DNA from 3 places in the Streptomyces sp. NPDC049687 genome. Region 1 is predicted to be linked to each of the others. Evidence: riboswitches for the same ligand, from Rfam matches in the RefSeq annotation. Region 1 holds a riboswitch; each other region holds the start of a gene.
What was found. A riboswitch is a leader RNA that binds a small molecule or an ion and turns the genes downstream of it on or off. The one in region 1 is predicted to bind thiamine pyrophosphate.
Positions count from the first base shown of each region.

Region 2: linked by a shared signal. The riboswitch ahead of thiO (glycine oxidase ThiO) and the one ahead of ACIBVL_RS32055 (thiamine ABC transporter substrate binding subunit) in region 1 are both predicted to bind thiamine pyrophosphate.
Region 3: linked by a shared signal. The riboswitch ahead of thiC (phosphomethylpyrimidine synthase ThiC) and the one ahead of ACIBVL_RS32055 (thiamine ABC transporter substrate binding subunit) in region 1 are both predicted to bind thiamine pyrophosphate.

Region 1 covers NZ_JBITLN010000012.1:137,319-147,057, reverse strand. Annotated here, with positions in the region: gene frr (ribosome recycling factor) at 1-388, shown strand, start outside; gene ACIBVL_RS32070 (phosphatidate cytidylyltransferase) at 388-1,554, shown strand; gene ACIBVL_RS32065 (SRPBCC family protein) at 1,700-2,149, shown strand; gene rlmN (23S rRNA (adenine(2503)-C(2))-methyltransferase RlmN) at 2,449-3,555, shown strand; TPP riboswitch at 3,581-3,688, shown strand; gene ACIBVL_RS32055 (thiamine ABC transporter substrate binding subunit) at 3,759-4,868, shown strand; gene ACIBVL_RS32050 (ABC transporter permease) at 4,844-6,514, shown strand; gene ACIBVL_RS32045 (ABC transporter ATP-binding protein) at 6,514-7,581, shown strand; gene ACIBVL_RS32040 (LAETG motif-containing sortase-dependent surface protein) at 7,614-8,321, opposite strand; gene ACIBVL_RS32035 (LOG family protein) at 8,486-9,613, opposite strand; gene ACIBVL_RS32030 (VOC family protein) at 9,650-9,739, opposite strand, start outside.
Region 2 covers NZ_JBITLN010000001.1:415,607-425,345, reverse strand. Annotated here, with positions in the region: gene ACIBVL_RS01960 (class II 3-deoxy-7-phosphoheptulonate synthase) at 1-859, shown strand, start outside; gene ACIBVL_RS01955 (bacterioferritin-associated ferredoxin) at 984-1,226, shown strand; gene bfr (bacterioferritin) at 1,237-1,716, opposite strand; gene ACIBVL_RS01945 (sulfite oxidase-like oxidoreductase) at 1,902-2,534, shown strand; gene ACIBVL_RS01940 (deoxyribonuclease IV) at 2,548-3,435, opposite strand; gene pknB (Stk1 family PASTA domain-containing Ser/Thr kinase) at 3,546-5,495, opposite strand; gene ACIBVL_RS01930 (thiazole synthase) at 5,619-6,413, opposite strand; gene thiS (sulfur carrier protein ThiS) at 6,419-6,619, opposite strand; gene thiO (glycine oxidase ThiO) at 6,616-7,782, opposite strand; TPP riboswitch at 7,780-7,891, opposite strand; gene ACIBVL_RS01915 (hypothetical protein) at 7,945-8,295, shown strand; gene ACIBVL_RS01910 (NAD(P)/FAD-dependent oxidoreductase) at 8,328-9,575, shown strand; gene ACIBVL_RS01905 (Rv2175c family DNA-binding protein) at 9,704-9,739, shown strand, end outside.
Region 3 covers NZ_JBITLN010000003.1:718,974-728,712, reverse strand. Annotated here, with positions in the region: gene ACIBVL_RS13270 (metallophosphoesterase) at 17-1,099, shown strand; gene ACIBVL_RS13265 (hypothetical protein) at 1,291-2,169, shown strand; gene ACIBVL_RS13260 (VWA domain-containing protein) at 2,241-3,746, opposite strand; gene thiC (phosphomethylpyrimidine synthase ThiC) at 3,828-5,660, opposite strand; TPP riboswitch at 5,653-5,841, opposite strand; gene ACIBVL_RS13250 (YibE/F family protein) at 6,222-7,793, shown strand; gene ACIBVL_RS13245 (SsgA family sporulation/cell division regulator) at 7,965-8,411, opposite strand; gene ACIBVL_RS13240 (IclR family transcriptional regulator) at 8,512-9,276, opposite strand; gene ACIBVL_RS13235 (DUF5326 family protein) at 9,634-9,739, opposite strand, start outside.

The DNA of each region.
Region 1 (9,739 bases):
CTCCGTGCCGGAGCCGCGCATGGCGGTCGTCACCCCGTTCGACAAGACGGCGCTGCGCAACATCGAGCAGGCGATCCGTGACTCCGACCTGGGCGTCAACCCGAGCAACGACGGCAACATCATCCGGGTGGTGTTCCCCGAGCTCACCGAGGAGCGCCGCCGCGACTACATCAAGGTCGCCAAGAGCAAGGCGGAGGACTCCCGGGTGTCCATCCGTTCCGTGCGCCGCAAGGCCAAGGACGCGATCGACAAGCTCGTCAAGGACGGCGAGGTCGGCGAGGACGAGGGCCGCCGTGCGGAGAAGGAGCTCGACGACACCACCGCGAAGTACGTCGCTCAGGTGGACGAGCTCCTGAAGCACAAGGAAGCGGAGCTGCTCGAGGTCTGATGAACGACTCTTCCTGGGGTTCTCCGCCGCAAGCCGGGTCACAGGCCGGGTACTGGGGGCCCATCGACCAGGGACCTGTCCAGGGGGCTGCCCCGGCGGGTCCCGCGTACGATGCGCCTGAGGCGCAGCAGACTCGCCCCATGCCCATCGTCCCCGACCTACCCGCTCACGGCGGAGACCAGGATGACGACAGGGGGGCCGCTCGGCTGGGCGGCCCCTTGTTCCACGACGAGCCGTACGGCAGCGCCGCTCACGGCGACCACACACCGTCGGCACGGCCCCATGCGGCGGTGCCGCAGAATCCGGAGCCCATGCCCGACGCCCCTCAGCCGGCGCCCGCACCGCAGAAGAAGAGCGCGGGCCGAGACCTGAGCGCGGCCATAGGGGTCGGGGTCGGGCTCGGTGCGCTGATCGTCGTGTCGCTGTTCATCGTCAAGGCCGTGTTCGTCGGTGTGATAGCGGTCGCCGTCGTCGTGGGTCTGTGGGAGCTGACCAGCAGGCTGCAGGAGCGCAAGGAGATCAAGGCACCGCTCGTGCCGCTGGCGCTCGGCGGCGCCGCGATGGTCGTCGCCGGATACGTCAGGGGACCCGAGGGCGCCTGGGTCGCCATGGCCCTGACCGCGCTCGCGGTCCTGGTCTGGCGGATGACCGAGCCGCCGGAGGGCTACCTCAAGGACGTCACGGCCGGCGTCTTCGCGGCCTTCTACGTCCCGTTCCTGGCCACCTTCGTCGCCCTGATGCTCACCGCCGACGACGGCCCGCGGCGCGTGCTGACGTTCCTGCTGCTCACGGTCGTCAGCGACACCGGCGCGTACGCCGTCGGCTGGCGCTTCGGCAAGCACAAGCTCGCCCCGCGCATCAGTCCCGGCAAGACCCGCGAGGGCCTGCTGGGCGCCGTGTCGTTCGCGATGGTCGTGGGCGCGCTGTGCATGCAGTTCCTGATCGACGACGGCACCTGGTGGCAGGGTCTGCTGCTCGGCCTCGCGGTCGCGGCCAGCGCCACGCTCGGCGACCTCGGCGAGTCCATGATCAAGCGGGACCTGGGCATCAAGGACATGGGCACCCTGCTCCCCGGTCACGGCGGCATCATGGACCGTCTGGACTCGCTCCTGCCGACGGCTCCCGTCGTATGGCTGTTGCTCGTGCTGTTCGTGGGCTCCGGCTGACCGTCCGCACGCCACGGTTTTTCGCGGGCCCCCGTCCTGGTCGCTCAGGGCGGGGGCCCGCTGCCGTGGCCCGGTGGGCGGGTGAGTGGGACGATTCCCATGGAAGGCCTCACAGGGGGGATCGCCCTGAAAGGGGGCGGGCGTCATGTCCGACTTCCGCGAATCGATCGACGTCGACCGCAGTCCCGAAGAGGTGTGGGCGTACCTGAACGACCCGTCCCACCTGCCCGAATGGCAGGCGAGCGCGGTCTCGGCGGAGCCGCTCGACCCCGGCCCGATCGGTGTCGGCTCCCGAGTACGGATCACCCGGCACGTCGGCCGCCGGGAGATCCCGATGACCATGGAGTACACCGAGTACGAGCCGCCGTACGTCTGGGGTCTGCAAGGCGTCGACGGCCCCATCCGCGGTCATGTCCACGGTGAGATCGACCCGCTCGACGAGGGCCGCCGGTCCCGCGTGACCATGGAGGTCGACTTCGAGGGCAAGGGCATCGGCAAGGTCCTGCTCCCTCTGGTCGTCCGCCCCCAGATGCGCAAGGAGCTGCCGCTCAACGAACGGCTGCTGAAGGACCGACTGGAGCACCGCACGGCATAGACCGGCTGGGCGCCGGAGTGGATCCGAAGGGCTTCCCGACGGCCGGCGGCGACCTGGTCCGGGGGACCCGATCCGTCGAGAACGTCCTGCTCTTCGCCCTGGCCCCCGCGCTTCTGCTCGTCGGGGCGTTCAGGGGATGGGGTGGTCCTCGTGGCAGCGGCTGCTCGCGGGCGCGGGGGCCTCGCCCCGGCGCCCGGCGCCGTCGCGGCGACCGAGGGACGCGGCGGCACAGGCGCTCCTGACACGGTACGGGCTCGGCGCCGGGGGCACCCGATTGGATCTGCGACACTGGTACGGCCATGCCTAAGCCCGGAGAACTCACATTCGTAGCCCCCCGCGGAGCCAAGAAGCCGCCGCGGCACCTTGCCGACCTCTCGCCTGCCGAGCGGAAGGACGCCGTCGCGGAGATCGGTGAGAAGCCGTTCCGTGCCAAGCAGCTCTCGCAGCACTACTTCGCGCGGTACGCGCACGATCCGGCGGAGTGGACCGACATCCCGGCCGGCTCGCGCGGCAAGCTGCAGGAGGCCCTGCTGCCCGAGCTGATGACCGTCGTACGGCATCTGTCGACCGACCAGGGCACCACCCGCAAGACGCTGTGGCGGCTGTTCGACGGGACGCTCGTCGAGTCGGTGCTGATGCGGTACCCGGACCGGGTGACCATGTGCATCAGCTCGCAGGCGGGGTGCGGGATGAACTGCCCGTTCTGCGCCACCGGACAGGCGGGGCTCGATCGGAATCTCTCGACCGCCGAGATCGTGCATCAGATCGTCGACGGGATGCGGGCGCTGCGGGACGGAGAGGTTCCCGGCGGGCCGGCCCGGCTCTCCAACATCGTCTTCATGGGGATGGGCGAGCCCCTCGCCAACTACAAGCGGGTCGTCGGTGCGATCCGGGCGCTCACGGACCCGGCGCCGGACGGGCTCGGGCTGTCGCAGCGTGGCATCACCGTGTCGACGGTCGGCCTGGTGCCCGCCATCCACCGGTTCGCCGACGAGGGCTTCAAGTGCCGGCTCGCCATCTCGCTGCACGCGCCGGACGACGAGCTGCGCGACACCCTCGTCCCCGTGAACACGCGGTGGAAGGTGCGCGAGGTGCTCGACGCGGGCTTTGAGTACGTCGAGAAGTCGGGCCGTCGGCTCTCCATCGAGTACGCCCTCATCCGCGACATCAACGACCAGGCGTGGCGCGGTGACCGGCTCGGCCGGCTGCTCAGGGGCAAGCCCGTGCACGTCAATCTCATTCCGCTGAACCCGACCCCGGGCTCGAAGTGGACCGCGTCCCGTCCCGAGGACGAGAAGGCGTTCGTCGAGGCCATCGCGGCGCACGGGGTGCCGGTCACCGTCCGGGACACCCGTGGCCAGGAGATCGACGGAGCCTGTGGTCAGCTGGCCGCCACCGAGCGGTAAAATCTGGCCACGTCCACATATCTTCATATTCCGACAGGGGAGCGCCACAGCGCTGAGAGTGCGGCGAACGGGCCGCAGACCCTCTGAACCTCGCCCAGGTCATTCTGGGTAGGAAGTTCGGTCACCACTCAAGCTGTTGTGCCCTGCCCGGGCGTCCCCGGGCGGGGCCGCGTTCTTCCTGGCCAACCCCAGGAGGACATCCAGTGCACACCAAGACCTTCGTGGCGGCGACGGTCGGCCTCGGCCTGCTCACGCTGTCCGCGTGCGGGTCGTCCGACGCCAAGAGCCCGGCGGACTCCAAGACCGTCACCCTCGTCAGCCACGACTCGTGGGCCGCCTCCAAGAGCGTGCTCGCCGCCTTCGAGAAGGAGTCCGGGTACAAGGTCAAGGTCCTCACGGACGGCGACGCCGGGCAGGCCGTCAACAAGGCCATCCTCACCAAGGACAACCCGCAGGGCGATGTCTTCTTCGGCGTCGACAACACCCTCCTCTCCCGCGCCCTCGACAACGGCCTGTTCCAGTCGTACGCGGCCAAGGGGCTCGACCAGGTCGGCAGCGCGTACCAGCTGGACGCCGGCAAGCACCGGGTCACGCCGATCGACTACGGCGACATCTGCGTCAACTACGACAAGAAGTACTTCGCCGACCACGAGCTGACCCCGCCGGCCACCTTCGCCGACCTGGTGAAGCCCGCGTACAAGAACCTCCTGGTCACCGAGAACGCCTCCACCTCCTCGCCCGGCCTCGGCTTCCTGCTCGGTACGGCCGCCCGGTACGGGGACGGGGGCGCCTCCGGCTCGAGCGGAGCCGAGAGCGGGGGAGGCTGGGAAGAGTACTGGAAGCAGCTCAAGGCCAACGGTGTGAAGGTGGTCGACGGCTGGGAGCAGGCCTACAACGAGGAGTTCTCGGGGTCGGCCGGCGGCAAGAAGGCCAAGGCGGACCGGCCGCTCGTCGTGTCCTACGCCTCCTCGCCGCCCGCCGAGGTGATCTACGGCGACCCCAGGCCCAGCACCGCCCCGACCGGGGTCGCGGCCGGGACCTGCTTCCGGCAGATCGAGTTCGCCGGGCTGCTGAGCAACGCGCGCAACAGCGCGGGCGGCAAGGCGCTCATCGACTTCCTGATCACCAGGAAGTTCCAGGAGGACATGCCGCTCAACATGTTCGTCTACCCGGTGGTGGAGGGCGCGAGCGTGCCCGCCGAGTTCACGAAGTACGGGCCCGCCGCCAAGGACCCCGAGACCATGGACCCGGCGGAGATCGCCGACCACCGCGACCAGTGGGTCAAGTCGTGGACCTCGCTCGTACTGAAGTAGCCCCGGCCGAAAGGCCTTCCGGGAGCGCGGCGCGGCTCGGGCTCATGGTCCTGCCCGTCGCGTTCTTCGGGCTGTTCTTCGCCTACCCCGTCGCCGCGATCGTCGCGCGCGGGCTGCGGGTCGACGGGGTGTGGCAGCTCGGGCGGCTGACGGAGGTACTGGGCCAGTCCGACATCCGGCACGTCCTGTGGTTCACCACCTGGCAGGCGCTCGCCTCCACCGCGCTCACCCTGCTGGTCGCCCTGCCGGGCGCGTATGTCTTCGCCCGGCTCGACTTCCCGGGCAAGCAGCTGCTGCGGGCCGTGGTCACCGTCCCGTTCGTGCTGCCGACGGTCGTCGTCGGTACGGCGTTCCTCGCGCTCGTCGGACGCGGCGGGCTCCTCGACGAGCTGTGGGGCGTACGCCTCGACACGACCGTGTGGGCGATCCTGCTCGCACACGTGTTCTTCAACTACGCGGTGGTCGTCCGGACGGTCGGCGGGCTGTGGGCCCAGCTCGACCCCAGGCAGGAGGAGGCCGCGCGGATGCTGGGCGCCTCACGCCGAAGGGCCTGGCGCACGGTCACGCTCCCCGCCCTCGGGCCCGCCGTGGCAGCCGCCGCGCTGATGGTCTTCCTCTTCACCTTCACCTCCTTCGGCGTGGTCCAGATCCTCGGCGGACCCACCTTCTCCACCCTCGAGGTGGAGATCTACCGGCAGACCTCCGAGATCTTCGACCTGTCCACGGCCGCCGTCCTGACGATCGTCCAGTTCGTGGCCGTGGGCGCGATCCTCGCCGTGCACGCCTGGACCGTACGGCGGCGGGAGACCGCGCTGCGGCTGGTGGACGCGAACATGACCGCCCGGCGGCCGTACGGGGCGGGGCAGTGGGCGCTGCTGGCCGGGGTGCTCGCGAGCATCGCCGTGCTGCTGGTGCTGCCGCTCGCCGTACTCGTGCAGCGGTCCCTGGACGCGCCCGGCTTCGCCTACTACCGGGCGCTGGCCGACGAGGAGGGCAATGTCTTCCTGGTCCCGCCGATCGAGGCGGTCGGCAACTCGCTGGAGTACGCCGTCGCCGCGACCGCGATCGCGGTGGTGATCGGCGGGCTGGCCGCGGCCGCGCTCACCCGGCGGGACGCCGGGCGGCTCGTCCGCGGCTTCGACGCGCTGCTGATGCTGCCGCTGGGCGTGTCCGCGGTGACCGTCGGCTTCGGGTTCCTGATCGCGCTGGACGAGCCTCCGCTGGACCTGCGGAGCAGCTGGATCCTCGTTCCCCTCGCCCAGGCGCTGGTCGGGGTCCCCTTCGTGGTACGGACGATGCTGCCCGTGCTGCGGGCGGTGGACCACCGGCTGCGGGAGGCGGCGGCCGTCCTCGGGGCGTCTCCCTGGCGGGTGTGGCGGGAGGTGGACCTGCCGATGGTGCGGCGGGCGCTGCTCGTCGCGGCCGGGTTCGCCTTCGCGGTGTCACTGGGGGAGTTCGGGGCGACCGTGTTCATCGCGCGGCCCGACAACCCGACGCTGCCGGTGGCGGTGGCGCGGCTCCTCGGCCGGGCCGGTGAGCTCAACTACGGGCAGGCGATGGCCCTGTCGACGATTCTGATGGTGGTGTGCGCGGTGGCCCTGCTGGTGCTGGAGCGGCTGCGGGCCGACCGGACGGGGGAGTTCTGATGCCACCAGCACTTGTGTCACCGGCTCCGGCGCCACCCGCTGCTGTGCCGCTGCTCGAACTGGAGTGTGGGACGGTGCGGTTCGGTGGCCGGGCGGTGCTCGACGCCGTGGATCTGGGGGTCGCCGAGCACGAGGTGGTGTGCGTGCTCGGGCCGAGCGGCAGCGGCAAGTCGACGCTGCTGCGGGCGGTCGCCGGGCTCCAGCCCCTGGACGCGGGGCGGGTGTTGCTGGACGGGCGCGATCAGGCCGGGGTGCCCGCGCACAAGCGGGAACTCGGGCTGATGTTCCAGGACCATCAGCTGTTCCCGCAGCGGGACGTGGGCGGCAATGTGGCGTTCGGGCTGCGCATGCACGGGGCCGGCAAGAAGGAACAGGATCAGCGGGTAAGGGAGTTGCTCGACCTGGTCGGTCTTCCCGGCGCCGCCCGCCGGGCCGTCGCCGCGCTCTCCGGCGGCGAGCAGCAGCGCGTCGCACTGGCCCGCGCCCTCGCGCCGCGCCCCCGGCTGCTGATGCTCGACGAGCCGCTGGGCCAGCTGGACCGTTCGCTGCGGGAACGGCTGGTCGTCGAACTGCGCGAACTCTTCGGGCGGTTGGGCACCACGGTCCTCGCGGTCACCCACGACCAGGGTGAGGCGTTCGCGCTGGCCGACCGGGTCGTGGTGATGCGGGAGGGACGGATCGCCCAGTCCGGTACGCCTCTTGAGGTGTGGCAGCGGCCGGCGGACGCGTTCGTGGCCCGTTTCCTCGGCTTCGAGAACGTGGTGGAGGCGGCTGTCGCCGACGAGGTGGCGGTCACGCCCTGGGGCAAGGTGCCGGTGCCGGACGGCTCCCCGCAGGGGCAGCGCACGCTGCTCGTCCGGCCGGCCGGCGTCCGTCTGGTCGCCGCCGACGAGGGCCTGCGCTGCACGGTCGCCGCCCGCACGTTCAAGGGCACCCATGTCGCCGTCCACCTCCAGCCGCAGGGCGCGCCGCGGCTGGAGGCGGCGTGTGCGCTGCGCGAGGCGCCGGAGGTCGGGGACGGGGTCGGGGTGGTGTTCGACGCGACCGAGACCGTGGTGCTCGACTGAGGGCCCGCCCCGGAGAGGGACGGGCCGGGAGGTCAGCGGTTGCCGGAGCCGCGGCGGCGCATGCCGAAGAACACCGCTCCGCCGCCCACGACGACCAGCAGGGCCGCGATGCCCGCGATCAGACCGGTGTTGGAGCTGGCGCCGGTCTCGGCGAGGTTGGACTCCTGGGCCGCGGCCGACGGGGCGTTGCTCGCGGAGGGTGCGGACGCCGCGCTGTCGCTCGCCGAGTCCGACGGGCTGGGCGACGTGGTGTCGGCCGGGGTGGAGGCGGAGTCCGAGGGGCTCTCCGAGTCCGACGGGGCGGTGGACGGGGAGGAGGTGTCCTCGGCCGTGCAGGCCGTGGCCGGGGTGGTCAGGTTGCCCTTGATGTCCGCGTCGACCAGGACCTTGTCCTTCTTGGTGGCCTTGATGTGGATCCGGTATTCCGCGTTCGGCTCCCAGTCCTCGTCGAAGGTGACGGTGACGCCCTTCTTGGAGCCCTCGACCGTCGCCTCGCCGACCTGCCGCAGGTCGGCGCCGTTGTTCTCGAGGAAGACGGTGACGACGGCCGGGGTGCCCGACGGGTCCTTGTCGGTGACGGTGATGACGCCCTTGGCGCCGTCACACCCGGCGGCGGCGGAGAACTCGCCTATCTCGCAGGCCAGCGCGGTGCCGGCGGCACTGAACGCGAGGGCGGCGGAGGCGGCGGCGACACCGAGGAAACGCACCGGACGGGCGGCGGTACGGCGGGAAAGGGACACGTTTGTCCTTTACGGGGAAGCGCAACTGCGGGGGGTGGAGGGGGAGATGGCGCCCCCGGTGATGCCGAGTGCGTCACCATCCCCAGCAGACTCACAGGTCTATAAGCGTTACATAAGAAGTGTCAATGCGAGGACCCCTCTGAGCCGTTGGCTTTGCCCGTTTATTAACCACCGAGACGTTTCAATGCCTCCGGAGCCTCCTCGATCCGGTCAACCAGGGCGATACGGGACTCCATCGACCGCTCCCGGGCGAGTGACCGCAAGAGCGGCCAGGCCGGCAGGCGTTCCGTCCAGTGCGCCCGGTCCACGAGCACCATCGGCGTCGGCTCGCCCCGCGATCCATAGTAGTTGGGCGTCGTGTTGTCGAAGATTTCCTGTACGGTCCCGGCGGCGCCCGGCAGGAAGACCACACCGGCGTCGCAGCGGGCCAGCAGGCCGTCCTCGCGGATGGCGTTGGAGAAGTACTTGGCGATGTGCGCGGCGAACGGGTTCGGCGGCTCGTGGCCGTAGAACCAGGTCGGGATGCCGACCGAGGGGCCGCCGCCCGGCCAGTTGGCCCGTACCTCGAAGGCGGCCCGCGCCCAGTCGGTGACCGACGGCGTGAACGTCGGTGCCTTGGCGAGCAGGCGCAGCGCGTCGGCGAGCATCGCGTCGTCGAAGGGGGCGGCGTACGCGCCGAGGTTCGCCGCCTCCATCGCGCCGGGACCGCCGCCCGTCGCGACGGTGAGTCCGGCGCGGGCGAGTTCACGGCCGAGGCGGGCCGCGCCGGCGTACGCCTCCGTGCCGCGCGCCATGGCGTGCCCGCCCATCACGCCCACCACCCGGGCGCCGACGAGCAGTTCGTCGAGCGCGTCGGACACGGCGTCGTCGTGGATCGAGCGGAGCATCGAGCCGAATATGTCGCCGTCGGACTTCGTCTGCTGGAACCAGGCGTAGGTCAGGGCGTCCGGGGTCGCCTCGTAGCCCTCGTCGAGGGAGTCGAAGAGCTCGTCGGGGGAGTAGACGAAGCCGCGGTACGGGTCGAAGGACAGACCCGGTACGGGCGGGAGGACCAGGGCGCCGGAGGCGCGCGCCTTCGCCGCGGCCTCGGGGCCCATCGGGCAGCCGAGGAAGACGGCGCCCGAGGTGTCCAGGGCGAGCAGGACCTCCGTACGGTCCGTCAGATCGACGGCCTGGACACGGAAGTGGGAGAGCGTGCCGTGGTCCCGGATCACCTCGTCGAACTCGGGGAGGGACTCGATCTCACGGTCGTGGGAACCGTCGAACGGCTGGGCGGGTGTCGTCGGATGCACCCGCCCATGCTAGTTACCGACTTGGGCCGCCGCGGTTCAGCTCTCGATGGCCGACGGGTCCATCCAGACGACCTCCCAGGTGTGGCCGTCGAGGTCGTCGAAGGAACGGCCGTACATGAAGCCCAT
Region 2 (9,739 bases), on a different contig from region 1:
CTCGGCGTCCACGCTGAACCTGGTGCGCGCCTTCACCACCGGCGGCTACGCCGACCTGCGTCAGGTCCACGCCTGGAACCAGGACTTCGTGAAGTCGTCCCCCTCCGGCCAGCGCTACGAGCAGCTCGCCCGCGAGATCGACAACGCGCTGAACTTCATGCGGGCCTGCGGGACCGACCCGGAGGAGTTCAAGACGGTCGAGTTCTACTCCTCGCACGAGGCGCTGCTGCTCGACTACGAGTCGGCGCTCACCCGCGTCGACTCCCGCACCGGCCGGCTGTACGACGTCTCCGGACACATGGTGTGGATCGGTGAGCGCACCCGGCAGCTGGACCACGCGCACGTCGAGTTCGCCTCGAAGATCCGTAACCCGATCGGCATCAAGCTCGGCCCGACGACGACGGCCGAGGACGCGCTGCAGTACATCGAGCGCCTCGACCCCGACCGTGAGCCCGGCCGGCTGACCTTCATCGTCCGCATGGGCGCCGACAAGGTCCGCGACAAGCTGCCCGAGCTGGTCGAGAAGGTCACGGCGTCCGGCGCCGTGGTGGCCTGGGTGACCGACCCGATGCACGGCAACACCTTCGAGGCGGCCTCCGGGCACAAGACCCGCCGCTTCGACGACGTGCTCGACGAGGTCAAGGGCTTCTTCGAGGTCCACAAGGGCCTCGGCACCCACCCGGGCGGCATCCATGTCGAACTCACCGGTGACGATGTCACCGAGTGCGTGGGCGGCGGCGACGAGATCTTCGTCGACGACCTCCACCAGCGCTACGAGACGGCCTGCGACCCGCGTCTGAACCGCAGCCAGTCCCTCGACCTGGCGTTCCTCGTGGCGGAGATGTACCGCGACCAGTGATCGTGGAGAGCATGGCGGTGGGGCGCGGATCACATACGATCCGCGCCCCACTCCACTTTCGCCCTCACTGAGTGCCGGGTAAGGTTAGGTTAGCCTTATCGATCCCGGCGGGAGGTGAGTCCGCGTGTACGTCTGCAGTTGCTTCGGTGTGACCGAAGCGCAGGTCCAGCAGCATGCGGACAACGGAGCCTGTACCCCCCGCCAGATAGCCTCCGCCTGCAAGGCCGGGACGGACTGCGGCTCCTGCGTACGCCGGATCCAGGCGATCCTCGGCCGGGGCACGTGCCCGCGCCGTGAGCTGGTCGACCAGGGCCGGCCCTTGCTGACCTCGGTGGACGGACTGGAAGAACTGGACGAAGCCGCCTAGTGCCGCGGCACTAGCTCTCCGGCTGCTCGATCAGCTGCGCGATGTAGAGGGCCTCGCCGAGCTTCTCCAGCAGCTCCAGCTGGGTGTCCAGGTAGTCGATGTGGTGCTCCTCGTCCGCGAGGATCGACTCGAAGATGTTCGCGGACGTGATGTCGCCCTTCTCCCGCATCACCTTGATGCCCCGCCTCAGGCGGTCGATCGCCTCGACCTCGACCTGCCGGTCCGCCTCGAACATCTCCCTGACGGTCTGGCCCACGCGGACATGGAACAGCCGCTGGTAGTTCGGCAGCCCCTCCAGGAACAGGATCCGGTCGGTGAGCACCTCCGCGTGCTTCATCTCGTCGAAGGACTCGTGCCGGGTGTACTTGGCGAGCTTCGTCCAGCCGAAGTTCTCCTGCATCTTGGCGTGGAGGAAGTACTGGTTGATCGCGGTGAGCTCGCCGGTGAGCTGCTCGTTGAGAAACTCGATGACCTCGGGGTCGCCCTGCATCGCAGAGGCTCCTTCCACATGGGGAGTCGGGGAGGCTGCCGCCGCATGATTGCACCGGTACAGAAGATCGTCCAGTAAGTGCGTACTTAGTAAGTTAGTGCATGCTTAGTGTGAGTTGCCCGATTCCGGAGAAGGTGGCACATGCCTGGTCATGTGCACTGTGTCGGGTCTGTCAGGATGGAGACATGGGTCAGCCGGTGGAGCGCGAATCTGGAGCAGCAGCACCGTCCGAGCTTCCGCCGGGACAGCGACTGCAGCGGGGCTGGCCGGTCACCCACTACGGCCCGGTCCCCAAGTTCCGGCCCGAGCGCTGGGAGTTCCGGGTCTTCGGCGCGACCGCCGACGGGGAGAAGCGCTGCTGGAACCACGAGGAGTTCACCGCCCTCCCGTACACGACCGTCGTGGCCGATCTGCACTGTGTGACGAAGTTCAGCATGCTCGGCGCCGAGTGGGGCGGGATCCCGGCCCGGACGATCCTGGAGCTCGCCCCGCCCGCCGACGGTGTCACCCATGTGATGGTCTGGGCGGAGTACGGCTTCAGCTCCAACCTGCGCCTCACGGACTTCGCCTCCGAGCGCACGATCTTCGCCACCCACAAGGACGGCGAGCTCCTCACCGCCGAGCACGGCTTCCCGGTCCGCCTGGTCGTCCCTCACCTCTACGCCTGGAAGGGGCCCAAGTGGGTCCGCGGCGTCGAGTACATGACCGCCGATCGCCGGGGCTTCTGGGAGGAACGCGGCTACCACAACATCGGCGACCCCTGGAAGGAACAGCGCTACTCCTACCAGGAGGGGCCCGGGGAGGGTCCCGACCTCTGAGCCCCGGCCCGGCTCAGCCGTCCCGGAGTTTCTTCAGGCGTTCCACGTCCGCCGCGTGACCCTCCTTGCCACCGGGTGTCTCGATGACCAGGGGCACGTTCGCCGTCGCCGGGTGGGTCATCAGGGCGCGGAACGGGTCCTCGCCGATATGACCCGCACCGATGTTCTCGTGCCGGTCCTTGTGGGCACCGACGACGTCCTTGGAGTCGTTGGCGTGGATCAGCTTCAGCCGGCCCTCACCGACGGTGTCCACCAGCAGGTCGAGGGTCCGGTGCATGCCGGACGGGCCGGTCAGGTCGTGCCCGGCGGCGAACATGTGGCAGGTGTCGAGGCAGACGCCGAGCTTCGGGTGGGCGTCCAGCGCCTCGAAATACGGCCCGAAGTCCCAGGCCCGGGAGCAGAGGGAGGCGCCCTGCCCGGCGGTGGACTCCAGGAGCAGGAACGGGTCGTCGTCATGGGTCAGCTCGTCCAGCAGCGGCAGCAGATGGTCCCGCACCTGCTTCAGCGCCACGGACCGCTCCCGCCCGCCCGTCGCGCTGCCCGTGTGCACCACCACACCCAGCGCACCGATCGCCCGCCCCCGGCGCAGTGAGTGCCGCAGCGACTCCACCGACCTCTCCACCGTCGCCTCGGTGTGCGACCCGAAGTTGATCAGGTACGGCGCGTGGACATACGCCGGGATCGACTCCGCCGTACAGGTCTCCCGGAACGCCTCGTCCTGCGCCGGGTTGCCGGCCGGTGTGGCCCAGCCGCGCGGGTTGGCGACGAAGACCTGGACCGTCTCTGCCTTGAGGTCATGGGCGTACGACAGCCCCACGGAGTGCAGTCCGCCGGCCACCGGAACATGGCCGCCGACGGGGTTGCGGGACGGGAAGGCGCGGTTCGGAACGGGGTCGTTCAGGACGGAGTCGCTCGGGACGGCGGTGTTCGGGGGGACAGGGTGGTTCTGACTCACCCGTTCAGGGTGTCATGCCCCGAGCACCGCCCCGGCACCGCCCGCTCACTGGATGGTCACCGGATGGTGATCGTGATCGTCGACCCCTTGGGCGCGCTCTCGCCGCCTTCCACGGACTGCTTCTTCACGGTGTCGCCGAACAGTCCGAGCAGCCCGCGGTCCTCCTTGACCTCGAAGCCGGCGGCCTCCAGCGACTCCTTCGCGTCGTCGACGCTGTCGCCGACCACGTCCGGGACCTCGACCATCTCCGGGCCCTTGGACAGGGTCAGCGTCACCGTGTCGCCGTCGGCGGCCCGGCTGTCCGCCTCCGGGGTCTGCGCCGCGACCTGGCCCTTGTCGAACTCGGAGTTGACCTGCTCGGCGGCGACCTCCACCTTCAGGCCGGCCTCCTCCAGCTCGGCCTTGGCGTCGTCCAGGTCCTCGCCGGTGACGTCCGGGACGTCGATCGGGCTGCCCTGGCTGACGACGATCGAGACGGCGGACCCCGCACGCCGCTCGGTGCCTGCCGCCGGGGTGGTGCCGATCACGAAGCCCTTGACGACGTCGTCGCTGAACTCCTTGGTGACCAGCCCCGGCTCAAGGCCGTCGGACTCCAGCAGTTCCTTGGCCTTGTCCAGCCGGGAACCCGTCACGTCCGGCACCTTCACGGTCTGCGGGCCGTCGGAGACGGTGAGCGTGACCGAGTCGTGTTTGCGGATCCGCTCGCCCGGCCCCGGGTCCGTACTGATGACCGTCCCGCGCTTTACGGTGTCGCTGTAGGCGTGCTCGACCTTGCCGACTTCCAGCCCGGCCGCCTCCAGCCGCTTCTCGGCCTTCGCCCGGGTCTGCGTCAGCACCGCGGGGACCTTGGTGAACTGGCCCGAGTTGATGTACCAGACGCCGGCTCCGACGCCGATCACCAGCAGGACGACGGTGATGAGCGCGAGCATCCCACGCGGGGCCCGCGCGGAACGGCCCCGGGGCGGCAGCGGCGGCGGACTCTGCAACCGCGAGGTGTGGTCGAGGCCGAGGGGGCCACCCTCGGCGCCGGGCACATCGTCCTCGTCGACCGGCAGCAGCCGCGGCACGGTCAGCGAGCGCGGAATGACGCTCGTACGGTCCTCCGCGTTGTCGTGCCCGGCGGACACGGCCTGCGGGGGCAGGGCGTCCAGCTGCTCCTCGCTCAGGGCGGCGCGTGCGTCCCGGACCTGCCCGAGCAGCGCGACGGCGTCGTACGGCCGGACGTCCGGGGTGCGGGCGGTGGCCGACGCCACGAGTTCGTCCAGCTCGAACGGCAGCCCGGGCACGGCGGCGGAAGGCGGCGGAACGTTTTCGTGGAGATGCTTGTAGAGCACGATCGCGGGGGAGTCGCCGTCGTGCGGCTTCTCACCGGTGAGCATCTCGTAGAGGACGACACCGCACGCGTAGACGTCCACCCCGGGGGCGGCGGCACCGGGCTGCTCTATCTGCTCGGGGGCGAGATACGAGACGGTCCCGAGCACGGCACCCGTCGTACTGGTGACGGTGTCCACGGACCGCACCAGGCCGAAGTCCGCGACCTTGACCCGGCCGTCGTCCCCTATCAGCACATTCTCCGGCTTCATGTCCCGGTGGACGAAGCCGGCCCGGTGCGCGGCGCCGAGCGCGGCGAGCACGGGCTCCAGGATGTCGAAGGCGGCCCTCGGCTGCAGCGCCCCGCGCTCGCGCAGCACATCACGCAGCGTGCACCCGGCGATGTACTCCATGGCGAGATACACATACGACCCGTCGGTCCCCTGGTCGAACACCTGGACGACATTGGGGTGCGCGAGCCGCGCCACGGACTTGGCCTCACGGATGAACCGCTCGACGAACGACCCGTCGGCCGCGAGCGCCGGATGCATCACCTTGAGAGCGAGCACACGGTCGAGACGGGTGTCCACGGCCCGATAGACCGTGGCCATCCCGCCCACCGCGATACGCGCGTCGACGCGATACCGACCGTCGAGCACCTGCCCGACCAGAGGGTCCTGAAGGGTCGTGTCCACGCAGGCGAGTCTACGAGCCACCACTGACACGTCCCCCCCTTCCACCCCTTCGGAGCAGGACTGCAGCCGACCTGTGACGCGAACCACGGGCCGAGAGACGGAGGGAGCGCTTTCGGCGGGAGATCAGAAGGCGGGGCGCTCGGGGTCCAGGGCGGCCAGGCCCTCCGTGGGCGAGGACGCCTCCGCGAAGTAACGGCGGGGGATCCGGCCCGCGAGCCGGGCCAGCCTTCCCGCCTCGACCCCGGCCCGCATGGCCGACGCCATCCGCTCGGGGTCCGCCGCCCGCGTCACCGCCGACGCCAGCATCACCCCCGCGCACCCCAACTCCATCGCCAGCGCCACGTCCGACGCCGTACCGGCCCCCGCATCCAGAATCACCGGCACGCGCGCGTGCTCGACGATCAGCTGGAAGTTGTGGGGGTTGCGGATGCCGAGTCCCGATCCGATCGGGGACCCCAGCGGCATGACGGCGGCACAGCCGGCATCCTCCAGCTTCCGCGCCAGCACAGGATCGTCGTTCGTGTAGGGCAACACCGTGAACCCGTCGTCCACCAGCGTCTCCGCCGCCTCCAGCAACTCCACCGGATCCGGCAGCAGGGTCCGCTCGTCGGCGATGACCTCCAGCTTGATCAGCGAGGTGCCCAGCGCCTCCCGCGCCAGCCGGGCCGTCAGCACGGCCTCCCCGGCCGTGAAGCACCCCGCCGTGTTCGGCAGCACCCGGATGCCCAGCCGCTCGAGCACCGACAGCACGGAGCCCCGCACCTCTGGGTTCACCCGCCGCATCGCGACCGTCGTCAGCTCGGTCCCGGACGCCACCAGCGCCCGCTCCAGCACCTCCAGGCTGGGCGCACCCCCCGTACCCATGATCAGACGGGACGAGAAGGACGTACCCCCGAGGACGAAGAGATCGTCGGCCATGGCGCTCAGCCCCCCTGCACGGCGGTCAGGACTTCCACGCGGTCACCCTCGCGGAGCGCCGTGGCGGACCACTGCGCGCGCGGGACGACGGTTTCGTTGAGCGCGGCGGCCACCCCGGAGGGCGCCGGAGTCAGGGACCGTACGACGCTGTCGAGGGCCGTACCGGGAGCGACCACCTGCCGCTCGCCGTTCACCGAGATGTTCACGCGGGCTGCTCCGTGAGGGCGGCGGCACCGAAGCGCCGGGGTGTGAAGGGACGGACCTCGTCGGGGAGTTCACCGGTGGCAAGGGCGTGCGCCATCGCGTCACCGGTCACCGGTGTCAGCAGCACCCCGTTGCGGTAGTGCCCGGTGGCCAGCAGCAGCCCGTCCAGGTCCGTCGGCCCGAGCAGCGGCGCGTTGTCCGGGGAACCGGGGCGCAGTCCCGCGCGGGTTTCCGTCAACGGCAGTTCCGTGATCCCCGGCACCAGTTCGTGGGCGTCGCGCAGAAGTTCGTACACGCCCCCCGCCGTCACCGTCGTGTCCCAGCCCAGCTCCTCGCTCGTGGCGCCCACGACCAGCTCGCCGTTCTCCCGCGGCACCAGATACACCTGACTCCCTCGGACGACGGCCCGCACGGTACGGCTCAGGAACGGCGCGAACCGAGGCGGCACCGTCAGCCGCAGCACCTGCCCCTTCACCGGCCGGACCGGGGGCAGTACGTCCTCCGGGACGCCCGCGAGGCGCCCGCTGAGGCTTCCGGCCGCGAGTACCACCTGCCCCGCCTCCAACGCCGTGCCGTCCCCCGTCACGACCCCCGACGCCCGCCCGCCCGTCACGGACAGCCGTTCGGCCCACGCGCGGCGGAAGACCACGCCCGCCCGCTCGCACGCGGTGACGAGCGCGTCGGCCAGCCGCCGGGGATCGACCTGGTGATCGCCGTCCACCCGCAGCCCGCCCCGCACCCCGGGCGCGAGCATCGGCTCCAGGCGCCGGCACTCCCGCCCCGTGAGCCACTCCGACTCCAGCCCCGACTGCGCCTGCAGCATGTGCAGTTCCCGCAGGTGGGCGCGGTCGTCGGCGTCCAGCGCCACCGCGAGCGTGCCGCACCGGCGGTAGCCGAGATCCTGCCCGGTGACCTCCGTCAGTTCGGCCGCGAAGTCCGGATAGCGGCGGGCCGAGGCCAGGTTCAGGCCCAGCAGGGTCTGCTCGCCGTAGTGGAGCTCGGTGACGGCGGCCAGCATCCCGGCCGCCACCCGTGCGGCCCCACCGCCCGGCTCGGGGTCCACCACCGTCGTGGCGAACCCGCGCTGCGCGGCCCGCCAGGCCGTGACCAGGCCGATGATCCCGCCCCCGACGACCAGGACATCGGATGTACGTGTACGCGACATGGGCGTCCAGCCCCTCCCTTCGCCGGCATGACCCGGATCAGGTTCGTACGGTCGGAGGCCGCCAGCCTCCCTCTCAGCCCGGTGCGTCCGGGCTCCCGCGAGTGCTCTACGTTGGGTCACCCTAGCCCGTGGTTCCACGCCTGTGTAAAGGGAGCCTTCGTCATGCCCGGCTCGCTGGACGGCCTCGTCCTCGCCCCCGTCGCCGACCAGGCCCCGGGCCAGGTCGGCACCCGCACCCGCTTCACGTACCACGAGCGGGACGGCGTGATCTGGGCGGACTACGGGGGCGGCGACGTCGTACGCGGGCATCTCGTGGGTACCCGTGAGGGCGACCGGCTCGACTTCCGGTACGTCCAGCTCAAGCACGACGGGACGACGTCCTCGGGGCGCTGTGTGTCGACAGTCGTCGCACTGCCCGACGGCCGGGTGCGCCTGGAGGAGACCTGGGCCTGGGAGTCGCAGGAGGGCAGCGGTACGAGCGTTGTGGAGCAGGTCACGGCACACGACCGCTGACTGACTATTCGTCAGGTGTCTATGGTGATCAGGTGAGCGAGCAGACGCGGGAAGAAGACAGGCCGGCGGGGCGGCGGGTGGTCGTCGTCGGCGCGGGCATGGCCGGTGTGCAGACCGCGGTCGCGCTGCGCGAACAGGGCTTCGACGGCACGGTCACGCTGATCGGCGCGGAGCCGCACCAGCCCTACGACCGGCCTCCGCTGTCCAAGGCCGTCCTGCTCGGCAAGGCCGAGGGCTCCGCCTTCGACGTCGACTTCGAGAGCCTCGGCATCGAGTTGCTGCTCGGCCGCGAGGTGCTCGGCCTGCGCCCCGCCGACCACGAGGTGGACACCGAGGCCGGGCCGGTCCCCTACGACGTCCTCGTCCTCGCCACCGGTGCCGAACCGATCCGGCTGCCCGGCGCCGAGGGCGTCCCCGGCGTCCATCTGCTGCGCACCCTGGACGACGCCGAACGGCTGCGGCCGGTGCTCGCCCGGCAGCACGACATCGTGGTCGTCGGCGCCGGCTGGATCGGCGCGGAGTTCGCCACCGCCGCGCGCGAGGCCGGCTGCGCGGTCACCGTCGTGGAGGCCGCCGACCGCCCCCTCGCCGGTGCCCTGCCGGCCGAGGTCGCCGCCCCGATGACCTCCTGGTACGCCGACAGCGGCACCGATCTGCGCACCCACGCGCGCGTGGAGCGTGTCGAACCGGGCGCGGTCGTCCTCGACGACGGCTCCCGGCTGCCCGCCGGCGCCGTGGTCGTCGGTATCGGCGCCCGGCCCGCCACCGCCTGGCTGGCCGGCTCCGGCGTCGAACTCGGCGCGCACCACGAGGTCGTGGCCGACGCCCACCTGAGCACGTCCGTGCCGGACGTGTACGCGGTCGGCGACTGCGCGTCCTTCCCCTCGGGACGGTACGGCGAACGGCTCCTCGTCCACCACTGGGACAACGCCCTCCAGGGCCCGCGCACGGTCGCCGCGAACATCGTCGGCGCGGCCACCGGCGAGCCCCCGGCCGTCTACGACCCGGTGCCGTACTTCTGGTCCGAGCAGTTCGGCCGCTTCGTCCAGTACGCCGGTCACCACGCCGTGGCCGACCGCATGGTGTGGCGCGGTGACCGGTCCGGCCCGGCGTGGACGGTGTGCTGGCTGCGCGAGGACCGCCTGGTGGCCCTCCTGGCCGTCGGCCGGCCGCGTGACCTGGCCCAGGGCCGCCGCCTGATCGAGGCCGCCCGGCGCATGGACCCGGAGGCGCTCGCGGACCCGGCCCGCCCCCTGAAGGACGCGACTGCGGGGCCCTAGGGGGCCGGGCTCCGCCGAGGTTCGGCTCCGTCGCGGGGGCGCGCCCGGCCACGACGGCGCCGCGGACGGCCGGCGACTCGTCGCGGCCCGACTTCCGACTGTCAGTGGCAGATGGCAGGCTTGTTCTCGTGACCGAGATTGACGCAAAGATCGATGCTCTCGTC
Region 3 (9,739 bases), on a different contig from region 1:
ATGGTGGAGGGGTCTGATGACTCAGGGGGCCGGTCAGGGACCCGAGGCGGAGCGGACGGCGACGTTGCGCGACTTCCGGGTGCCCGCGTACGTCCACGAGACCGGTCCGTACGACCACAGCGCGCATCCGGGCAATGCCGCGCCGCCGCTCGAGGATCCCCTGGAGCATCCGGACGGTTATACGCCGACGCAGCGCGATCTGCCGGTCATCAACCGGGGCGACACCCTTCAGGTGGCCGTCGACCCGGCGCCGGCCCCCGATCCGCTGCCCACGACCGGCCCCGGGCCGCTCTTCGTCGTCGGCGACGTGCACGGCTACCTCGACGAACTCGTGGCCGCGCTGCAGGAGAAGGGCCTCGTCGACGCGGCGGGCCAATGGTGCGCGGGCACCTCCCGACTGTGGTTCCTCGGCGACTTCACCGACCGCGGTCCGGACGGCATCGGCGTCATCGACCTCGTCATGCGGCTGTCCGCCGAGGCCGCCGCGGCCGGCGGCTACTGCAAGGCCCTCATGGGCAACCACGAGCTGCTGCTACTCGGCGCCAAGCGCTTCGGCGACACCCCCGTCAACTCCGGCGCGGGCACCGCCACCTTCCAGGCGGCCTGGCTGCTCAACGGCGGCCAGAAGCACGACATGGACCGCCTCCAGGACCACCACCTGCAGTGGATGGCCCGTCTCGACGCCGTCGAGGAGGTCGACGGTCATCTGCTCGTCCACTCCGACACCACCGCCTACCTCGACTACGGCGACTCGATCGAGGCGGTCAACGACACCGTCCGCGAGACGATCACGCGCAACGACGCGGACGAGGTGTGGGATCTGTTCCGCAAGTTCACCAAGCGCTTCTCCTTCCGCGACGAGGGCGGCGCCGACGCCGTCCGCTCCCTGCTCGATACGTACGGCGGCACCCGCATCGTTCACGGCCACAGCCCGATCCCGTACCTGATGGGCGAGGTCGGCTCCGAGGAGGACGAGGACAACGGCGGCCCGCATGTCGAGGGACCGCACGTGTACGCCGACGGGCTGGCCATCGCGATGGACGGCGGCGTGACGATGGCCGGGAAGCTGCTGGTCCAGCAACTTCCCCTCGACGATTAGGCGTTCCGGGGCAGGCCGGCGGCCCCATGGACCCGTCGGCGACACCGCGGGCCAGGGGCCAATTTCAGCAAACCCCCTGTCACCGCATGCCGTCGCCGCTCTACCATCGCCTTATCCGTAGCAGGCTCCCCTCCGTTTCTGCCCGACGGCTCGTTGGCATGCGAGCCCCAAGCCCTACGGAGCATCGGGGGATGCACATGAACAGCGTTCCGCAGCACCTGCACAGTGAGGACCGCCAGGAGTACGAGCGGATCCTCGACGAGGCGCTGCGCTCCGCACCACACCACCCGGAACTGGCCGCTGTCGGACAGCGGCTCAACCCCGAACAGCTGCGCACCATGGCGCTCAACGCCTCCGCGCTCATCACGGCGGCCGCGGCGACCGAGTACCAGCACTATGTGAAGGTCCGCGAGGAACTGCGCCACCCCGCGCCGTCCACCCCCTCGTCCCCGCACGATTCCGGCTCGGCAGAGCCGGGCGCGGGCGCGATGGGGCTCGCCACCACCGTGGGGGAGGCGGCCCAGGCCGCCGAGGCCGCCGGGGCGGGCGCCGTCGCCGTCGCCGCCGTACTCACCCCCGTGCTCGCCGGAACCGCCGCGGTGCTCTTCCTGCTCGTCGGCTACTGCCTCAAGGCGATCGAACCCGATCAGGCGGCCGCCCAGGCGATGCTGAACGTCGGATGGGCGTTCGGGGCCATCGCCGCGGCCGCGATTCTCGTCGCCACCATCGGGCTGCTGCTCACCGCCCTGCGCAACCGTCCGTCCCTGGAGGCCGGGCCGTACGGCGAGCTGAGCGACGAGGTCGCCCGGGCGAAGGAGGCCTGGCGGGAGGCCCTGTTGGAGCGCGGCATCCTGCCGTTCCTGCGGGAGGCCCTCGCCGACCACGGGCCGACCTCCGAACTGCGCCCCGAACCGGCCCCGCCGGCCCCCACCGGCCGCCTTCCGAAGATCGGGTACGACCGTCCGGGCTTCACCAGCCCCGACGACGGCCCCGCCGGCCCCCGCCCGAGCTTCAGCAGCCCGGACTACACGAGCCCGGACTTCGGCGGCCCGGACCACCAGCCGGAATAGGCCCTCGGCTTGCGCCTCCCGAACGCCCTGGAACGAGGGAGCGCAAGCCGTTCGGCAGGCGCCTGCACGGGTCAGAGAATGCCTGCCCCAGCGGCCGCCGTGATCCAGGACGGGAACTCGGACAGCAGCCGGTCGTAGAGTTCCTGGTCCGGGAGGGTGCTGATGTCGTCCACGGCGAAGAAGCCCACGTTGTCGACGCGCCGGCCGGGGAGCGTGTCGAACCGTTCCAGGACGCCGTAGTGGGACCGGCCGAGGCCGACGAACTGCCAGAAGATCGGCTCCTCGACCGCCGCCCGCAGCTCCTGCTCGATAGCCGCATCGCGGTAGACGCCTCCGTCGGAGAAGAACAGCACCAGGGTGGGCGCGGTCGCGGGATGGTCCCGCACAAACGCCCTGACCTCGGCGATCGCCTTCTGCTCCTCGTTCTGGATGCCGACCGTCCGCATGTCCACCTGGCCGGATTCCAGCCCCTTCCGTGGCTTCTTGCCGCGCCGGAACAAGCTGATCTCGCCCACACGCACATGCAGCCGCAGCCACTCGGGGAGTTCGCCGAGGCGGAGGTCGGGCAGACGTGCGGGGTTGCTGGCGAACGTCCAGGCCTGCATCTCGCCGTCGTCGTCGAGCTGCGCGGCCACCGCGGCCATGCGCTCCACCACGTCGGCCACGACACCGCGCGAGTACAGGAACGCCATGGAGCCGGAGGCGTCCAGGACGAGGACGACCCGTGCGCGAATCCCCGCGGCTCCCCGCTTGCTCAGGCTGACGGCGACCTGCTCCTTGCGCAGGGACAGCCGCTTGCGCATGTCCACGGGAAGCCGCTCCTCCCCTTTGATCAGGCGTGGGCCGGTGGGCGGCGGGACAGCCGCGGGCGGGGGCGGCGGGAAGGCCGCGGGCGGGGCCGGCGGTACCGCGCCCGGCTGAGGTGGCGGCGCAGCGCCGGTCCGAGACGGTGGGAAGTCCATGGCCCGGGACGGCGGGGCAGACGCGTCGGAGGACGGCGGTGCGGCCGCACCCGGGGTGGGCGGCGCGGTCGCGTCGGGTGGCTCCTCGTCGACGGTGATGCCGAAGTCCGTGGCGAGTCCCGCGAGTCCGGAGGCGTACCCCTGTCCGACCGCACGGAACTTCCAGCGTCCCTCGCGCAGATACAGCTCGCCGCCGATGAACGCCGTCTCCGTCTCCGCCCGCATCTCGAAGCGCGCCAGTTCGGACCGCCCGTCCGGGCCGAGCAGCCGAAGCGTCAGTCCGGCCACCTGCCCGAAGGTGCCGCCGTCGGCCGACGCGCACAGCACCACCCGCTCGACGGCGCTCTCCAGCGAGCCCAGGTCCACCTGGACGGTGTCGGTCATGACGCCGTCGGCCCTCTGCTTGCCGAGGTGGGTCACCGCGCCGGACGCATGACACGGCTGGTTGTAGAAGACGAAGTCACCGTCGTCACGCACCCGTCCGGCGGCGGTCAGCAGCAGGGCCGAGGCGTCGACGTCCGGTCCTGCGGCCCCCTCGGACCAGCTGAGTTCCGCACGAACGACGGGCGAGTCGACCGGCAGATTGGCACCTTTGCTCATGGATCGCGCAGTCATGAGCCCAGTCAAGCACCGACGCCCTCGCCTTCGGCCCCAGGACGCCGGGCCTGACTGCTCCCCGTCACCTACCGGGGCGCATCAGTTGGTGATGGGCAGATACACCCGGTTGCCACTCGCCGCGAACTCCTTCGACTTCTGGGCCATGCCCTCCTCGATCTCCTCCCGGCTCCCACCGTGTGCGCGGCGGATGTCCTGAGAGATCTTCATGGAGCAGAACTTCGGCCCGCACATCGAGCAGAAGTGAGCCGTCTTGGCCGGCTCGGCCGGCAGCGTCTCGTCATGGAACTCCCTTGCCGTGTCCGGGTCGAGAGCGAGGTTGAACTGGTCCTCCCAGCGGAACTCGAAGCGGGCGTCGGACAGCGCGTCGTCCCATTCCTGCGCCCCGGGGTGCCCCTTGGCGAGGTCGGCAGCGTGGGCGGCGATCTTGTAGGTGATGACACCGGTCTTGACGTCGTCACGATTGGGCAGGCCCAGGTGCTCCTTGGGCGTGACATAGCAGAGCATGGCCGTGCCCCACCAGGCGATCATCGCGGCACCGATGCCGGAGGTGATGTGGTCGTACGCCGGCGCGACGTCCGTCGTCAGCGGGCCGAGCGTATAGAACGGAGCTTCATCGCAGATCTCCTGCTGAAGGTCGATGTTCTCCTTGATCTTGTGCATCGGGACGTGTCCCGGGCCCTCGATCATGGTCTGTACGTTGAAACGCTTGGCGATCGTGTTGAGTTCCCCGAGCGTGCGCAACTCCGCGAACTGCGCCTCGTCGTTGGCGTCCGCGATCGAGCCCGGCCGGAGGCCGTCGCCCAGCGAGTACGTGACGTCGTAGGCGGCGAGGATCTCGCAGAGTTCCTCGAAGTTCTCGTACAGGAACGACTCCTTGTGGTGCGCGAGGCACCAGGCCGCCATGATCGAGCCGCCGCGCGAGACGATGCCGGTCTTGCGGCGCGCGGTGAGCGGGACGAACGGGAGGCGCACGCCCGCGTGAACCGTCATGTAGTCCACACCCTGCTCGGCCTGCTCGATGACGGTGTCCTTGTAGATCTCCCAGGTCAGTTCCTCGGCCCTGCCGTCGACCTTCTCCAGCGCCTGGTACAGCGGCACCGTGCCGATGGGGACGGGGGAGTTGCGCAGCACCCACTCACGGGTGGTGTGGATGTTGCGGCCGGTGGACAGGTCCATGACCGTGTCGGCGCCCCAACGGGTCGCCCAGGTCATCTTCTCGACCTCCTCCTCGATGGAGGAGGTCACCGCCGAGTTGCCGATGTTGGCGTTGACCTTCACCAGGAACCGCTTGCCGATGATCATCGGCTCGATCTCCGGGTGGTTGACGTTGGCCGGCAGCACCGCGCGTCCCGCCGCGATCTCCTCGCGGACCACCTCAGGAGAAACGTTCTCCCTGAGAGCCACGAATTCCATCTCGGGCGTGATCTCCCCCCGACGCGCATACGCCAGCTGGGTGACCGCCTTGCCGTCCCGGCCGCGGCGCGGCAGACGCGGCCGTCCCGGGAACACCGCGTCGAGGTTGCGCAGTCCGCCGCGCGGCGAGGTGTGCTTGATGCCGTCGTCCTCGGGACGGGCGGGACGACCCGCGTACTCCTCGGTGTCACCGCGGGCGATGATCCAGTTCTCGCGCAGCGGCGCCAGGCCCCTGCGTACGTCGGTGTCGACGAGCGCATCGGTATACGGGCCGGAGGTGTCGTACAGGGTGACCGACTGCCCGTTGGTGAGGTGCACCTGGCGAACCGGCACACGCAGGTCGGGGCGGGTGCCCTCGATGTACCCCTTGTGCCAGCCGATGGACTTCCCGGCCTTCTCACTGGTCGCGTCGGCCGTGTTTGCGTCGGCCGTGTCGGCCGCCTCATCGCTGGCCGCGTTCTGCGTGAAGGCAGGCGTGCGTGCGTCCTTGTTGGTCATGAGACCTACTCCCTACGCCGGCATTACCCGGTAACAGGTTCGGCGGTCGACGCAGCGGCTACCGTCTGCCGACGTTCCATGTGAAACATCACTAAGTCAAGTGACGTTCCACGTGAAACATCGCAAAGACGGAGGTCAGCGCCCTCTCAGCCCGGTGCTCCGAGCTCCCGCGTGTGCAAAGGTGGCTCCACGCTAGCGTCATTTGTGGCGCGGTGAACAGTGGGCCTCCGTCGTTCTTGCGATGATCGGGCGGTGACCACGACACACCAGCCCCCGTACCCGCCATCCGAGCCGCCCCGCAGGCCCGGGGTCGGCGGCGGCCCCGGAAACGGCCCTGGAAGCGGTAGTGGGCACGGCCCTGGGCAAGGCCCTGCGCACAGTCCTGGGCAAGGCCCTGCGCACAGTCCTGGGCAAGGCCCTGTGAACGGCCCCCGAAGCGGTCCCGCTCAAGGACGCGGGGGGGACCGCGATTTCAACAGCGCAGACAGCCGCGGGCACGACAACCCACGGGGCTATGGGCCGGGCCGCCCGCCCGGTGCGGGATATGGCCCTGGTTCCGCGGTGGGGCCGGGGCATGGTGGAGTCCCTGGCGGGCCGGGCCACGGCCCTGGTGACGGACACAACGGAGGCCACGGGCACGGTCCCGGTGACGGGCACGGCGGGGGCCACGGGCACGGTCCCGGTGACGGGCACGGCGGGGGCCACGGGCACGGTCCCGGTGACGGGCACAACGGAGGCCACGGGCACGGCGATGGTCGTGGTGGCGGGGACGGTCCCGGTTCCGGTGGTGGGCACGGGCATACGCACGGGCACAGCCACAGTCACGGCCCGGCCGCCCCCGTCTCCAAGCATCTCCGCAAGGTCATCGCGGCGATCCTCATCCCGTTCGCCGCGGCCGTGCTGGTCGGGCTGGTGGTGCTGTGGCCGGGTGGGGCCCCCTCGCACGAGCGCACCGGGGTCGGCTTCGACCGGCAGACCCAGCAGGCCACGGTCACCAAAGTCGTGAGCGTGAGCTGCCAGTCGGTGAACGCCTCCGCCGACGCCCCGACCGGCGACACCTCCACAGCCGAGGGCTCCACCGCCGAGCAAGAGGCGAACGGCACCTGCAAGAAGGCCACGATCCGCGTGGACACCGGCGACGACAAGGGCCGGACGTTCACCGAGATCGTCCAGCCCGACCAGTCGCGGCAGTTGCACGAGGGCGAGAAGGTCGTGGTCGCCTACGAGCCCTCGGCGCCGAAGGACCTGCAGTACTCGGTCACCGACGTCAACCGCCGTGTTCCCATGACGGTGCTGGCCGTCATCTTCGCCGTCGCCGTCGTGGTCGTCGGACGGCTGCGGGGCGTCATGGCGCTGGTGGCGCTCGCCGCCAGCTTCCTGATCCTGAACTTCTTCATCCTGCCCGCGATCCTGCAGGGCTCGAACCCGCTGCTCGTGGCCGTGGTGGGGTCGAGCGCCATCATGCTGATCGCCCTGTATCTGTGCCACGGTCTCTCGGCCTGTACGTCCGTCGCCGTACTCGGCACCCTCATCTCACTGTTGCTGATCGGCTTCCTCGGCTCCTGGTTCATCGACTGGGCCGCGCTCACGGGCAACACGGACGACAACACCGGCCTGATCCACGGCCTGTACCCGTCGATCGACATGAGTGGCCTACTGCTCGCCGGCATCATCATCGGCTCCCTCGGCGTCCTCGACGACGTGACGGTCACCCAGACGTCCGCGGTCTGGGAGCTGCACGAGGCCAATCCCGCGATGGGCTGGCGCGGGCTGTACCGGGCCGGCATCCGTATCGGCCGCGACCACATCGCGTCCGTGGTGAACACGCTCGTCCTCGCCTACGCCGGTGCCGCGCTGCCGCTGCTGCTGCTCTTCTCGATCGCGCAGAGCAGCGTCGGCACGGTCGCCAACAGCGAGCTGGTCGCCGAGGAGATCGTGCGCACGCTGGTGGGCTCGATCGGTCTGGTGGCGTCGGTGCCGGTCACCACCGCCCTCGCGGCCCTGGTGGTCGCGGCCGACCGCCCGGAACCGGGAACGGCGGCCGCGGCGGTGCCGGAGCCCGTTCCGTCGGGAGCAGCGGCAGCAGGCACGGCCGCGTCCCGGGGCGGCCGGGGCAGGCGACGCAAGCGCTGAGGCGGCGGGACGCCGGGGCAGGCGACGCAAGCGCTGAGGCGGCGGGACGCCGGGGCAGGCGACGCGCGCCTGCGGAAGCCCCGGAGGCGTCCGCAGCCCCGCAGGAGAAGCGTTTTTGCGCGGCCCCACCCCCGTGGCGAAGCGTTCCGCCACCCCTTGCCGCTGGTGGGCTCAACCGGCGCTCTGTTCCTCCGCCAGGATCCGGTCCAGCGCCTCGTCGAGATGCGCGTCGAAGTCGGCGAGCGCACCCTCCTGGCCCAGGGGGACCAGTTTGTCCGTGCGGTCGAGGAAAGCCACCAAGGGGGCCGCGGAGGACCGGAAAAGGGCTTGGTCACCGCCCACTTGAAGCCGGATGAGCACCTCACCGAGCACCTCGGGGTCCACGGGCGAAACCCGTACGTCCCCCTCGCCGCACGGCCTGCCCACTCCATCGATGAGCAACTCGCGCCCGAAGGCCCAGGTCACCGGCGCGTCCCCGGGAAGATGAAAGGTGAGCCTCACGGCATAGGGATCGCGCGACTCATAGCCCAGCTCCACCGGGATGCGGAACGAAAGCTCCTCGGACACAAGAAAGCTCATCATCACTTCTGCCTGAACTGCCTGTACGGACTCGCACATCGAGTTACCCCGTCATTTGCCGTCGAATGGCCGGTAATCAACCCCTGACACTGCACCGCATCTTGCTGAACGTGCACAACAGATCACAAGGAGTTAGTTTTCAAATGCTGATACAGAGCCCGATCGACCCCAGCTTCCGCCCGATTTCGCTCTGCAGCTGTCGCGCCGCGAGGAGCAGCCGGTCGGCCTGACGGGCGGGCAGGGAGATGGCCATCGTCCCCACGGTGGCGCCCAGGGTGATCGGGATGGCGGCACACACGGTGCCCAGTGCGTATTCCTGCCGCTCCACGACCGGTTCCATGCGCCCAATACGCTCCAAACGCCCCAGAAGGGTGTGATTGTCGCGCACCGTGTACCGGGTGACGGGCTGCACCGGGTAGCGGTCCAGGTGGTCGCGGCGGGCGTCCTCGTCCAGCTGGGACAGCAAGCACTGGCCGATGGCATGGGCGTGGCCGGTCTCGCGGAAGTCGGCCCACTCCTCCACCGCCGGGTTGCCCGGGGTGTCGGAGACGCACATGACCTCGATCTCACCGTCGTGGTACCGGGCGTAGTACACGGGAACACCGATTGAATCGCGCCACTGGGCGAGGGTGTCGGCGACCGTGCTGCGACGTTTCTGCGCCGCCCCGCTGCTGCCCAGCCGCTCGGCCGCCTCGCCGAGGAAGAACAGCCCCTTCTCCCGGCGCAGATAGCCCTCGTACACCAAGGTGCGCAGCAGGTGGTAGGCGGTGGGGAGTGCGAGGCCGGTCTCGCGGGCCAGTTGTTTGGCCGGAGCTCCGTGCTCGTGCTCGGCGACGGACTCCAGCAGGCGCATGGCGCGCTGTACGGAGCCGATGAGCGTGGCGGCCGAGTGCGGCTGCGGCACCGCAGAAGGAGTCCTCGCGGACTGGGCTGGCCGCGTGGCCGAATGGGGCTGCTCGGGGAGGGCCGTGCTCGGCGGGCGCTGGAGCGGAGGCGCCGAGGAACGCGGCCGCGTGGGGGGTGCTTGCGGTTCCAGGGATGCGGTGTTGGCCAGAGGCAAGGAGGGTCACTCCCGAAGCGCGAGAGGGCGGCCCGTGCGGGGAACACGGGGAGGGGGGTGTACGCCGCTCGCGGGGTTCGCCCCCGCGACGAGTTCCGGACTTTAACCGTCCACCACCGCCTGCGTTCCGGCCCTCCGGGAAACTTCCCCCGGCCGAGGGAACCGGTGATTCCTGTTACCGCTCACCGGCCCCCGGGCCGCTCACCAGTCGCTGCGCGAGGAGGAACCCGCCATGAACTTCCTTACGACGTAGATCAGTCCGCCGACCAACGCCACGAAGATCAGCACCTTGAACAGCAGCCAGACC